3 regions of the Streptomyces colwelliae genome follow, and region 2 is predicted to be linked to each of the others. Evidence: riboswitches for the same ligand, from Rfam matches in the RefSeq annotation. Region 2 holds a riboswitch; each other region holds the start of a gene.
The links. Region 2 has a riboswitch for cobalamin ahead of ACNFOC_RS02160 (FecCD family ABC transporter permease). Riboswitches for the same ligand answer to the same signal wherever they lie in the genome.
Positions count from the first base shown of each region.

Region 1: linked by a shared signal. The riboswitch ahead of metE (5-methyltetrahydropteroyltriglutamate--homocysteine S-methyltransferase) and the one ahead of ACNFOC_RS02160 (FecCD family ABC transporter permease) in region 2 are both predicted to bind cobalamin.
Region 3: linked by a shared signal. The riboswitch ahead of ACNFOC_RS34025 (cobalamin biosynthesis protein) and the one ahead of ACNFOC_RS02160 (FecCD family ABC transporter permease) in region 2 are both predicted to bind cobalamin.

Region 1 covers NZ_JBLTJC010000253.1:10,744-15,015, forward strand. The annotation lists gene scpA (methylmalonyl-CoA mutase) at 1-931, shown strand, start outside; gene meaB (methylmalonyl Co-A mutase-associated GTPase MeaB) at 937-1,932, shown strand; cobalamin riboswitch at 2,031-2,254, shown strand; gene metE (5-methyltetrahydropteroyltriglutamate--homocysteine S-methyltransferase) at 2,400-4,272, shown strand, end outside.
Region 2 covers NZ_JBLTJC010000005.1:69,753-74,024, reverse strand. The annotation lists gene ACNFOC_RS02170 (alpha/beta hydrolase) at 1-519, shown strand, start outside; gene ACNFOC_RS02165 (helix-turn-helix domain-containing protein) at 620-1,534, shown strand; cobalamin riboswitch at 1,561-1,704, shown strand; gene ACNFOC_RS02160 (FecCD family ABC transporter permease) at 1,812-2,903, shown strand; gene ACNFOC_RS02155 (ABC transporter ATP-binding protein) at 2,903-3,679, shown strand; gene ACNFOC_RS02150 (ABC transporter substrate-binding protein) at 3,695-4,272, shown strand, end outside.
Region 3 covers NZ_JBLTJC010000214.1:6,127-10,398, reverse strand. The annotation lists gene ACNFOC_RS34030 (cobyric acid synthase) at 1-1,165, opposite strand, end outside; gene ACNFOC_RS34025 (cobalamin biosynthesis protein) at 1,162-2,103, opposite strand; cobalamin riboswitch at 2,202-2,344, opposite strand; gene ACNFOC_RS34020 (DUF397 domain-containing protein) at 2,503-2,832, shown strand; gene ACNFOC_RS34015 (hypothetical protein) at 3,079-3,477, opposite strand; gene ACNFOC_RS34010 (helix-turn-helix domain-containing protein) at 3,749-4,272, opposite strand, start outside.

The sequences.
Region 1 (4,272 bases), on a different contig from region 2:
CCTCGCGCGCCGCGCCTGGCAGCACATCGAGGAGGTCGAGGCGGCGGGCGGCATGGCCAAGGCTATCGACGCGGGCATCCCCAAGCTGCGCATCGAGGAAGCCGCGGCCCGCACCCAGGCCCGCATCGACTCCGGCCGCCAGCCGGTCATCGGCGTCAACAAGTACCGCGTGGAGACCGACGAGGAGATCGACGTCCTCAAGGTCGACAACTCCTCCGTACGCACCCAACAGATCGAGAAACTACGGCGGTTGCGCGCGGAGCGCGACGAACAGGCCACCCAGGACGCCCTGCACGCGCTGACCCGGGCTGCGGGCGGTGAGGGCAACCTGCTGGAGCTGGCGGTGAACGCGGCCCGCGCCAAGGCGACGGTCGGCGAGATCTCCGACGCGCTGGAGAAGGTGTACGGGCGGCACGCGAGCCAGATCCGTACGATCGCCGGTGTGTACCGCACCGAAGCCGGCGACTCCCCGTCCGTCGAGCGCACCCGTACCCTCGTGGCCGAGTTCGAGGAGTCCGAGGGCCGCCGCCCCCGCATCCTGGTCGCCAAGATGGGCCAGGACGGCCACGACCGCGGCCAGAAGGTGATCGCCACCGCGTTCGCCGACCTCGGCTTCGACGTGGACGTCGGCCCGCTGTTCCAGACCCCCGGCGAGGTGGCCCGCCAGGCCGTAGAGGCGGACGTGCACATCGTCGGAGTGTCGTCCCTCGCCGCCGGACACCTCACCCTCGTACCGGCGTTGAAGGAGTCCCTCGCCGAGGAGGGCCGCGAGGACATCATGATCGTGGTCGGCGGAGTCATCCCACCCCAGGATGTACCGACCCTCCTGGAGATGGGCGCGGCGGCCGTGTTCCCGCCCGGGACGGTGATCCCGGACGCGGCCTACGACCTGGTGCGGCGACTGGCCGCCGACCTCGGCCACGACCTCTGAGCCCCATGGCGATCGACCTCGACACCTATGTGAAGGGCGTACTCGACGGGAAGCGGGCGCTGGTGGCCCGCGCCATCACCCTCGTCGAGTCGACCAGGCCCCAACACCGGGTCATGGCCCAGGAGTTGCTGACCGAACTGCTGCCGCACAGCGGCCAGGCCCGGCGGATCGGCATCAGCGGCGTACCGGGCGTGGGCAAGTCGACGTTCATCGACGCCTTCGGCACACTCCTCACCTCGCTCGGCTTCCGGGTCGCGGTCCTCGCCGTCGACCCGTCGTCGAGCCGCACGGGCGGTTCGATCCTCGGCGACAAGACCCGCATGGAACGCCTCGCCGTCGACCCGGCCGCCTTCGTCCGCCCCTCCCCCACCGCCGGCACCCTCGGCGGCGTCGCGAAGGCGACCCGCGAGTCCATCGTGGTGATGGAGGCGGCGGGCTACGACGTCGTCCTCGTCGAGACGGTAGGCGTAGGCCAGTCGGAGACGGCGGTCGCCAACATGGTCGACTCCTTCCTGCTGTTGACTCTCGCCCGCACCGGCGACCAGCTACAGGGCATCAAGAAGGGCGTCCTGGAACTGGCGGACGTCATCGCCGTCAACAAGGCGGACGGGCCGCATGAGCGCGATGCGAAGAGCGCCGCGCGTGAACTGGCGGGCGCACTAAGGCTGATGCATCCCGCAGACGCGGCCTGGACCCCGCCGGTCCTGAGTTGCAGCGCGCGCGAGGGAACGGGCCTGGACACGGTCTGGGAACGCCTCGAACAACACCGTTCACTGCTGGACTCCACGGGCCGCTTGGCCGCGAAGCGCCGCGAGCAGCAGGTGGACTGGACGTGGACGATGGTCCGCGAGGAACTGCTGGGCCGCCTGCACGCCGACCCGTCCGTACGCGCGCTTGCTCCGGACCTAGAACGCCAGGTACGAGAGGGCGAGTTGACGGCGACACTTGCGGCTGAGGAAATCCTGCGAGCTTTCGAGTCCCGTTCAACCGAGTTGCCCTAAGGGGCGCGGGGCTGTATCGATTTGCGGCTCCGCCGCGTGGGCGCGACCAGCCCCCACCGGGCCGCAGACAAAAATCGACGCAACCACCCCCCACCCTTTACGCTGGCCACGCAGCTGGTTCGCCCCGTCACCCAGACGGACGCGTCGCAAGAGGGAACCCGGTGAAACTCCGGGACTGCCCCGCAGCGGTAAGCAGGAACGACCGCCGTCACACGCACTGGGCCCACAACAGGACCTGGGAAGCGACGGCCAGTAGGTGTCCTCCGGTCAAACGGAGGCCGTGCCCGCAAGTCCGAAGACCTGCCAACTGCCCACGCGCGAACGAATTTCGTGCGCGGAATCCCGGTGACCTCGTGGGCGGGTCGGCGTACACATCGGCGGACACGACAACCGTCCGATCTGGCGTTCCTTCGCGCTCCCGTCCCGTCGCCGGGACTTCAGGGAGACATCTCGCGAAGGAGAGTTCCGTGACGACAAAGTCCGCAGCCGCGGCAGCACGGTCCACCGTGTACGGCTACCCCCGTCAGGGCAGGGGCCGTGAACTGAAGAAGGCCATCGAGGGGTACTGGAAGGGCCGCGTCGACGCCGACGCCCTCCGGACCACCGCCACCGAACTGCGCAGCACGAACTGGCGGCAGCTCGCCGAGGCCGGCATCCACGAGGTACCGACCGGCGACTTCTCGTACTACGACCATGTCCTGGACACCAGCGTCATGGTCGGCGCGATCCCCCAACGCCACCGCGCCGCCGTCGAACTCGACGCGCTGGACGGCTACTTCGCGATGGCACGCGGCACCCAGGACGTGGCGCCGCTGGAGATGACGAAGTGGTTCGACACCAACTACCACTACCTCGTGCCCGAGTTGGGCCCGGACACCGTCTTCACCGCCGACTCCACCAAGCAGGTCGCGGAGTTGAAGGAGGCCCTCGCCCTGGGTCTGACCGCCCGCCCCGTCCTGGTCGGCCCGGTCACCTACCTCCTGCTCGCCAAGCCCGCGCCGGGGGTGTCCGCGGACTTCGAACCGCTGACCCTCCTGGACCGGTTGCTGCCCGTGTACGCCGAGGTCCTCGCCGACCTGCGCGCGGCGGGCGCGGAGTGGGTGCAGCTGGACGAGCCCGCCCTGGTCCAGGACCGCACCCCGGCCGAACTGAGCGCCACCACGCGCGCCTACCGCGATCTCGGAGCCCTCCCCGACCGGCCGAAGCTCCTGATCGCGTCCTACTTCGACCGGCTGGGCGACGCGCTCCCGGTCCTCGCGAAGGCACCCGTGGAGGGCCTCGCCCTCGACTTCACCGAGTCCGCCGCCGCGAACCTGGACGCCCTGGCCGCGGTGGGCGGACTGTCCGGCAAGCGGCTGGTAGCAGGCGTGGTCAACGGCCGTAACGTGTGGGTCAACGACCTCACCAAGTCCCTCGTCACACTGGGCACGTTGCTCGGTCTTGCCGACCGGGTCGACGTGGCCGCCTCCTGCTCGCTCCTCCATGTGCCGCTCGACGCCGCCGCCGAGCGGGACATCGAGCCGCAGATCCTGCGCTGGCTCGCGTTCGCGCGGCAGAAGACGGGCGAGATCGTCACCCTCGCCAAGGGCCTGGCCCAGGGCACCGACACGATCGCCGCCGAACTCGCCGCCAACCGCGCCGACTTGGCATCCCGCGCCGGTTCGGCGCTCACCAGCGACCCCGCCGTACGGGCTCGGGCCGCCTCGGTCACGGACGCCGACGCCCGCCGCTCCCAGCCGTACACGGAGCGTACGACGGCCCAGCGCACGCACCTCGAGCTGCCGCCGCTGCCGACCACCACCATCGGCTCCTTCCCGCAGACCGCCGAACTGCGCACCGCGCGGGCCGACTTGAGGGCGCGGCGGATCGACACGGCCGGTTACGAGGAGCGGATCAAGGCCGAGATCCAGGAGGTGATCTCGTTCCAGGAGAAGACCGGCCTGGACGTCCTCGTGCACGGCGAACCCGAACGCAACGACATGGTCCAGTACTTCGCCGAGCAGCTGACGGGCTACCTCGCCACGCGGCACGGCTGGGTCCAGTCCTACGGCACCCGTTACGTCCGCCCGCCGATCCTGGCCGGCGACATCTCCCGCCCGGAACCGATGACGGTGCGCTGGACGACGTACGCCCAGTCGCTCACCGGGCGTCCGGTCAAGGGCATGCTCACCGGACCGGTCACCATGCTCGCCTGGTCCTTCGTCCGTGACGACCAGCCGCTCGGCGACACCGCGCGGCAGGTCGCCCTCGCCCTGCGTGACGAGGTCAACGACCTTGAGGCGGCCGGGACTTCGGTCATCCAGGTCGACGAACCCGCGCTGCGTGAGACCCTCCCGCTGC
Region 2 (4,272 bases):
GAGTCCGCGGGCGGTGGTCTCGTCGCCGCGACGCTGGTCGCCGCCAAGGACGCGGGCCTGCCCCAGCCGTCATCGGCCGCTGTCTTCTCCCCATGGGCCGACCTGAGCGTGTCCGGCGACAGCACGGTGAGCAAGGCGGCACTCGACGCCTCACTGACCCCGGAAGGCCTGCGCGCACGCGCCCGCGACTACCTCCGCGACACCGACCCCACCACCCCGCACGCCAGCCCCGTCTTCGCCGATCTGACCGGCCTGGCACCCCTGTTCATCCAGGTCGGCTCCTACGAGATCCTCCTGGACGACGCCGTACGACTCGCCGCGCGCGCCGCCGGGCACGACGTCCACGTCGAACTGCAGGTCTGGCCCCAAGTCCCGCACGTCTTCCAGGCGTTCGCCTCGCTCCTCGACGAGGGCGCCGCCGCGCTCGACGCCGCCGGGGCGTTCATCCGGGCACGGTGGGCCGACGGCGCGGACGCCGAGAAGTCCGGCGAGGCTGTGCCGGCCGCGTCGACGTCGTAGCCGGGGAGGGCCGACAGCACGGCCGGCGGTGAGTAAAGACTCCGGCGTGCGGGGGCCGAACGGCCGGGTGCCGTGTGTCAGTTGAACGACAATGTGCTCCATGGCGGCTAGGACGAACCACTTCGGCATCGCTCTGCGGGGGTGGCGCGAGCGCGTGTCACCGCGGGACAGCGGGCTGGAGGTGGGCGGGGACCGGCGCATCCCCGGGCTGCGCCGGGAGGAACTGGCCCGGCTGGCAGGCCTGTCGGTCGACTACGTGGTCCGGCTGGAACAGGGCCGCGCCCGGAACCCCTCGGCCCAGGTGGTCATCGCACTGGCCAGGGCGCTACGCCTCGAACCGTCCGAGCGCGACCACCTGTTCCGCTGCGCCCACCTCGCACCGCCCCCGGCCGGGAACGTGTCCCGGCACGTTCCCGCGAGGGTGCACCGGCTGGTGGGTCAGCTGGCGGGCAATCCCACCGCGGTGTTCGCCGCCGACTGGACCCTCGTCAGCTGGAACGGGATGTGGTCCGAGACGATCGGCGATCCCCGTACGTACGGCTGGATCGAGCACAACCTCGTGGCCGGCATGTTCCGGACGAGCGCCGCACGAGGGCGAGAACCGATCGGGGCCTGGCCGGTCCGCTCCTGGGCGGGCGACGAGGTCGAGGAGGAGGACCTCGTCGCCGACCTGCGGGTGACGGCCGCCGCCCATCCCCATGACGCGCGGCTCGCCGCCTTCGTCGACCACATGCTGCGCGACAGCCCGCGCTTCGCCCGCCTCTGGTCCAACGGCACCGCTCGTACCCACGTCGGCGACCGCAAGACCGTCGAACACCCCCGGGTGGGAGCCGTCGACCTCGACCTCGACGTCGTGATGGCCGCCGGCACCGACCTCAGGATCGTCACGTACACGGCGGCGGTGGGGACGACCGACGCGGAGAAGCTGGACGCCCTGCGTGCCACCTGCCGGGAGCCGGCCGGCGCCATGTCGAGGGCAGACGCCCCGGGTTCTCAGGTGTTCTCAGGCATCTGACGGGAGAGGTTGGTTCAGGCGCCGTCGGCATGCTCCGCGCCGTTTGTTACGCTCCCCGAGCCTCCCGCGGGGGAAGTCCGGTGAGAATCCGGCGCTGACCCGCAACGGTGTGCGTGGCGACCTCTGGCCGTCGCGCGAGTCCGATTACCCGTGGGTGGTGCGACCCGTTGACTGCTCGCCGTGGACTGCGAGAGGGGACCGAGCGGCCGGCACGGTCGTCCGGGCTGTCTCCTCCATCGAGGCTCACCAGGCGGCCCCAGGTGAAGGACCGCCGACCGTGCTCCTCCGTCCGAGAACCGGCTCAGGCCGTGTCCAGAGCCCAGGGCGTGATCCTCGCCGGATACCCCAACACCTTCTGCTGCTCGGGCTGTTGCTCCTGCTCGGCGTCTCCCTCGTGTGCGGCGTCGGTCTCGGCGCGGCCGGGATCGGCACGGCGGACATGTTCCGGTTCCTGTGGGCCGGCGTCACCGGCGGGACCGTGCGGGCCGGTGACGCCGCCGCCTACACCATCGTGTGGGAGATCCGGCTGCCGCGGGTCGTCCTCGCGGCCGTCGTCGGGGCCGGACTGTCCGCCGTCGGCGTGGCCGTACAGGCCATGGTCCGCAACGCGCTCGCCGATCCGTTCGTGCTCGGCATCTCCTCGGGCGCGGCGGTGGGCGCCAACGCCGTCATCCTGCTGGGCGCGTTCGCCGGACTGGGGGTGTGGGCGCTGTCGGTGTCCGCGTTCGCCTCGGCGCTCGCGGCCATGGTCCTGGTCTACGCCGTGGCCCGCTCGCCGCACGGCCTCACCCCGCTGCGGCTGATCCTGACGGGCACCGCGCTGGCGTACGGCTTCGAAGCCGTCACCACCGTCATGGTGTTCGGCGCGGCCCGGGGCGAGGCGGCCCGCTCGGCGATGATGTGGCTGCTGGGGAGCCTGGGCGGGGCGACCTGGGCGCAGGTGCCGTTGGCCGCCGTCACCGTGGCGGCTGGCTGGGCGTGGCTGCGGTGGCGCGCGGAGTCGCTCAACGCCCTCGCGATGGGGGACGAGACCTCCGCCGCGCTCGGCGTCCAACCGGGCCGACTACGGCGGGAGTTGTTCCTCGTGACCGCCGCCGTGACGGGAACGGTCGTCGCGGTCAGCGGAGCCATCGGCTTCGTCGGACTGATGGTCCCGCACCTCGTGCGGATGCTCGTCGGCGCCGATCACCGCAAGGTCCTCGCGGTCGCGCCGCTCGCCGGAGCGGTGCTCCTGGTGTGGGCGGACGTACTGTCCCGGCTGCTGCTGGCGCCCGCCGAACTGCCGGTCGGTGTGATCACCGCGGTCGTGGGAGTGCCCGCGTTCCTGCTGCTGATGCGGCGCGGCGGCTATGCGTTCGGGGGGCGTTGATGAGGCTCGACATCGAGGGGCTCTCGGTCGACGCGGGCGCGGTGCGGCTGGTGCACGACATCCGGCTCTCGGCGGGCAGCGGGGCCTTTGTCGGGCTCGTCGGCCCCAACGGCAGTGGAAAGTCGACCCTGTTGAGGTGCGTGTACCGGGCGCTGCGACCGGCCGACGGCGTGATCCGGCTCGACGGCGACGACGTACACGCCATGGAACCGCGCGCCGCCGCCCGCAAGTTGGCCGCACTGCCGCAGGAGTCGTCGGCCGAGTTCGACTTCACCGTCGCCGAAGTGGTCGCTATGGGACGGCTGCCGCACCGGGACCGGACCGCCGCCTCGGACCGGGAGATCTGCGCCGGAGCCATGGCACGCACCCGCGTCACCCACCTCGCCGACCGCGGGTTCCTCGCCCTGTCCGGCGGCGAGAGGCAACGCGTCCTGATCGCCCGCGCACTCGCCCAGCGCCCCCGCGTCCTGGTCCTCGACGAACCCACCAACCACCTCGACATCGCCCACCAGTTGGACGTGCTGTCCATGGTCCGCGGCAGCGGCCTGACCGTCCTGGCGGCCCTGCACGACCTCAATCTCGCCGCCGCCCACTGCGACCAGCTGTACGTGATCGCGAACGGCCGGATCGTCGCCTCCGGCCCGCCGCACGACGTCCTCCGACCCGCCCTGCTCGCCGAGGTGTTCGGGGTCCGCGCGCATCCGGTACGGCATCCGGAGACCGGCGCCGTCCAGCTCCTGTTCGACCTGCTCCCGCCCACCACGCCCATCGCTTGAAGGACAACACCCCCCATGCGCAAGCTGCTTGCCGCCGCGCTCTGCCTCGCCGCGACCGCCACCGCCGGTTGCGGCGCCACGGTCGAGCCCTCGCCGCAGAACGCCAGATCCTCCGCCGTCACCCTCACCAACTGCGGCCGGAAGGTGACGTACAAGACGGTCCCCGAGCGGGTCGTCACCAACGACGTCGGCATCACCGAGCTGATGTTCGCCCTCGGCCTGGAGAACCGCATGGCCGGGTTCGCCATGCCCGACGACAAGGGAGACCTCACCGACGTCCCCTGGAAGGACGGCTACAAGAAGGTGAAGTGGCTGTCCAAGGACCAACTCACCAAGGAGAACGTCCTCGACGCCCGCGCCGACCTCGTCTTCGCCGGCTGGAACTACGGCTTCCGCGACGACAGCGGCTTCACCCCCGGCGCCCTGAAGAAGCTCGGCATCCCCTCGTACATCCTCACCGAGTCCTGCCGCAACGGCCGCACCGACACCTCGCGCGGCATCATGCCGCCCCTGGACGCCCTCTACGCCGACCTCACCAACCTCGGCAGACTCTTCGGCGTCGAGAAGCGCGCGGCCACCCTGATCGCCGACTT
Region 3 (4,272 bases), on a different contig from region 2:
GGGCTTCCCCCACCGGCCGTGTGAGGGTCTTCTCGCGAGCGAACCGCACACGCACCGGCAGGACTCCGAGCCCGTCGACCGCCCCCTGCCGGCTCTCGACCTCGTCGTCGATGTGCTCGCCGAGGATCTGGAAGCCGCCGCAGATGCCGAGGGTGGGACGTTGCTCGGCCGCCCGGCGGACGAGGGCGTCCGCGAGGCCGCGCTCCCGCAGCCACTCCAGGGCCTTCACCGTCCCCCGGGTGCCGGGGACGACGACGAGGTCCGCGTCGGCCAGTTCCTCCGGCCGGTCCACGAACCGCACCACGACGCCCGGTTCGGCGGCCAGCGCGTCCACGTCGGTGAAGTTGGACATGAGGGGGATCGCGCAGACGGCGACCCGCAGCACGTCCTCGCCGACCGGCGGCGCGGTGCTGGACTCGCGCACGGTGCCGCGCAGCGAGATGCGCAGCCCGTCCTCCTCGTCGATCCCGAGCCCGTGCCGGTACGGCAGCACGCCGTACGTCCGCCGCCCGGTGAGGCCGAGCAGCATCTCCAACCCCGGCTCCAGCAACGACACATCGCCCCGGAACTTGTTGACGAGGAACCCGGCGACGAACGCCTGGTCCTCGGGCGACAGCAGCGCGACCGTCCCGAAGAAGGAGGCGAAGACGCCGCCGCGGTCGATGTCGCCGACGACGAGAACGGGCAGCCCGGCATTGCGCGCGATGCCCATGTTCACGATGTCGGTCCGCCGCAGATTGATCTCGGCGGGCGAACCGGCCCCCTCACAGATCACCGCGTCATACGTGCCCCGCAACTCGGCGAGACAGTCCAACACGGTCCCGAGCAGGGCCTCTTGCCGTCCGCCGTGATAGCCACGGGCACTCATCTCGCCCACGGGTTTGCCCATGAGCACGACTTGACTGCTCCGGTCGCTGCCCGGCTTCAGCAGCACGGGATTCATCAGCGCGGTCGGCTCGATCCGGCAGGCCTGCGCCTGCATGGCCTGCGCCCGCCCGATCTCGGCGCCCTCGCGCGTGACGAACGAATTCAGGGACATGTTCTGCGCCTTGAACGGCGCGACCTTCACACCCTGCCGCACGAGCCACCGGCAGATCCCGGCGGTGACGACACTCTTCCCGGCGTCCGAGGTGGTCCCGGCCACCAATAGCCCGCCGCCGCTCATGACTTGCTTCCCTTCACGAGGAGCCGCCCGGCGACACTAACCCCGAGCGCGAGCAGACCGACGCGCCGGGACAGCCGTACGGCACGCGCGATGTCCGGTACGGCGACGGCGCGTCCGTCGCCGTTGAGCACGGGCCGGTGCTCGACCCGGCCGCCGTAGGAGAGCGTCCCGCCGAGGCGTACGCCGAGGGCTCCCGCGAAGGAGGCCTCCACGGGCCCGGCGTTGGGGCTCGGGTGTTTGCGGGCGTCGGTGCGCCAGGCGCGGGCGGCGCGGCGCGGGTCGCCGCCCGCGACGGTCGCGAGGGCGGCGGTGAGGCGGGCGCCCGGCCAGCCGGCGACGTCGTCGAGGCGGGCCGAAGCCCAGCCGTAGCGGCGGTACTTGGCCGACTTGTGGCCGACCATGGCGTCGAGCGTGTTCACGGCCCGGAAGCCGAGCAGGCCAGGGACGCCCGCGATGCCGCCCCAGACCAGGGCGCCGACGACCGCGTCGGACGTGTTCTCGGCGACGGACTCGACGACGGCCCGGGCGATCCCGTCGGCGTCGAGGGACTGCGGGTCCCGTCCGCAGAGGTGCGGCAGGCGCGCCCGTGCGGCATCGATGTCCCCGGCCTCCAGCGCGCGCCCGACGACCCCGGCCTCGCGCGCGAGGGAGGTCCCGCCGACGACGGCCCAGGTGGCGGCGGCGGTGAGCGCGGCAGAGGCCGTACGGGACGGTCGTAGGGCCGAAGTGGCCGCGGCGGCGAGGGTGATGGTGCCACCGACGCACACAGCGGTGTGCAGGGCGCCCCAGCCTCGGTGGTCGCGCCACAGCAGGCGTTCCACGGCACCGGCGGCACGGCCGAACGCGGCGACCGGATGCCCGCGGCGGGGATCGCCGAGCAGGTGGTCGCCGAGGAGGCCGGCGGCGGCGCCGTACGCGAAGACGCGATCGGCACGCATCGGGTCAGCCGATCGCTGGGTCGGACACTGCGTTGGTACGGGACCTCGAACGGCAGCCGAGCATGGCGGTATGTCCTCACTCAGGGTGTCCACGCCCTGGTTCGACGAGACCGGCGGTGAGAGTTCCTGGCTCCCGGGGCTACCTACCCCGGTGACAGTGGCGGGACCGCGCCGGATTCACACCGGCTTCCTCTCCTGCCGCCGTACATGGCTCCGGCAGTCCACCATGCTGTTGGAAGGGGCGTCAACTTGCTGTTGACCTGGGACGGAGGAGTGTGCTGAGACGCACACTGGTCCGGATTCAGGCTAGGCAGCGACGGCACGGTTCGTAGAATTGGAGACAACGGCAGGGGAGCGATACAGAACATCCGCGGGCAGGTCTCATCCGGTCGAGTCCTGGTGCGGCCAATCCGGCAACTTGCTGTCGTGCCCTCGCTGTCCGGGACTAGTGTGCGTCGACCGGGTGGGCGTGCCGTGACATGGGTTGAGGCTCGACATGGGGGAGGCGGTGTGGCCGACGGGGCGTCCGCGTGGCGTTGGCAGAAGAGCAGCTACACCAGTTTGAGCGGGGACTGTGTCGAAGTCGCCTGTCCCGGAGACGAGGTATGGGTGCGCGATTCCAAGAACCGTCGGCAGCCGCATATGGTCGTGACCAGCACGGTGTGGTCCACGTTTGTGACAGCGGTGGCAGCGGGCAGATCCGGGGGCGACGTAACCCGTCCAGCGTGAGCCGCGAGAGGCTGGGGGCAAAAATGGGGGCCGAGAGTGAACGACCGCCGCCGGGCAAGGGAAGTAATGCCGAGCGGAAACGGCTCGCGCTGCTCTCATACTGCGCCGTGTGCGGAGCCGTGGCCACGGCTGTCGGGGCCCTGACCTCACTTCTCTTCGACGGAGTCCAGGAGCGGTTCACCGTCTGGCTCGTCACCTCGGCGGTAGTGGCGGCGGGTGCCGGGGTCGCGTGGGGATTCGCGCCGGTCACCTTCCACTGCCTTGCCGCGGGTCATCGGTCCGCGTCCCGGGCGAGGGCCGACCGCCGTTCTCCGTCCGGTCGTTGAGACTCCCGGTTCTGCTCCTCCGCCGCGGTCGATCACGGAGCTTGCGTATGAGCCATCCGATCGTCCCGGTCAGGAACGCGCTGCCCACCGAGACCAGTGCTACGTGCATGGTGGGCGAAAGCCTGATCTGGTGGAGATCGATGCCCTTCGCGATGCGCATGGATATCACCAGGCTTCCCACGAAGAGCGCGGTACACAGAGTGAGACAGCCACTTTTGGCCAGGAAGCCCTTCAGCTCCTGGTCTCGGGTGCGGAGCACCCGCTCGTGCTCCGCATCCAGGAGGCCGTCCAGCGTCTCGGCCTGGCCTTTGTCCTTCATGCCTACGGCGAACAGGTCGTGGACCGTGGGATGGTTCCACTCCTCCTGAGTGGAGGGGGTCTCGCTGGAGGGCTCCCCTTGCAGGGGGTCTGGTGCCGCTGGGGCCTCGGGTGCGGAAGACGGCGTGGTGGCGTGTGTGTCGCTGGGGGCGGTCCGACCAGGGGTGTCGGCAGTGGTCAAGGCAGCGAGGAAGTGCCGCATGAGCCCTTGCCAATCGAAGAGCGGCATCGCCGACCCTCCCCCTGCTGTGCCCGAGCCGTGGGGCTCCGGGTCAGTCCACGCTGAAGGCTTCCTTGGCATCGTCGATCAGATCGAGTGCCTGGTTCTCGCTGTAGGCGAGATTCCGCAACTGCTCGAAGGAGTCCTGGAAATTGGCCACGAGTTCGAAGTTGTCCCTGGTGGCGATGGAGCTGGCCTGGGAGAACTCGAGGTAGATCAGGTCTTCCTCGTCCTTGAAGCTGAGCAGGATGAACGCGGTCTGCGTGCTCAACAGAGCACCGGCCGAGAACGGCAGCACCTGAAGGGTGACGCGTGGATGCTCAGCCATGTTCTTGAGGTGCTGCAACTGCCGACGCATGACGTCGGGTTCACCGATTCTGCGCCGTAGAGCCGCTTCGTCCACCACGAAGTGCAGCTTGTCGACGCCGGTTTCCTCGTCGAAGACCCGCTCCTGCCGGGCGGTGCGGAACTCGACGATCTTGCGCCGAAGGGCCGCGTCGGGCATTTCGGGAGCTCCCAGAGCGTCCGCGTACTCCTCGGTGTGCAGGAGGCCGGGAATGACGACCGGGTGGTATG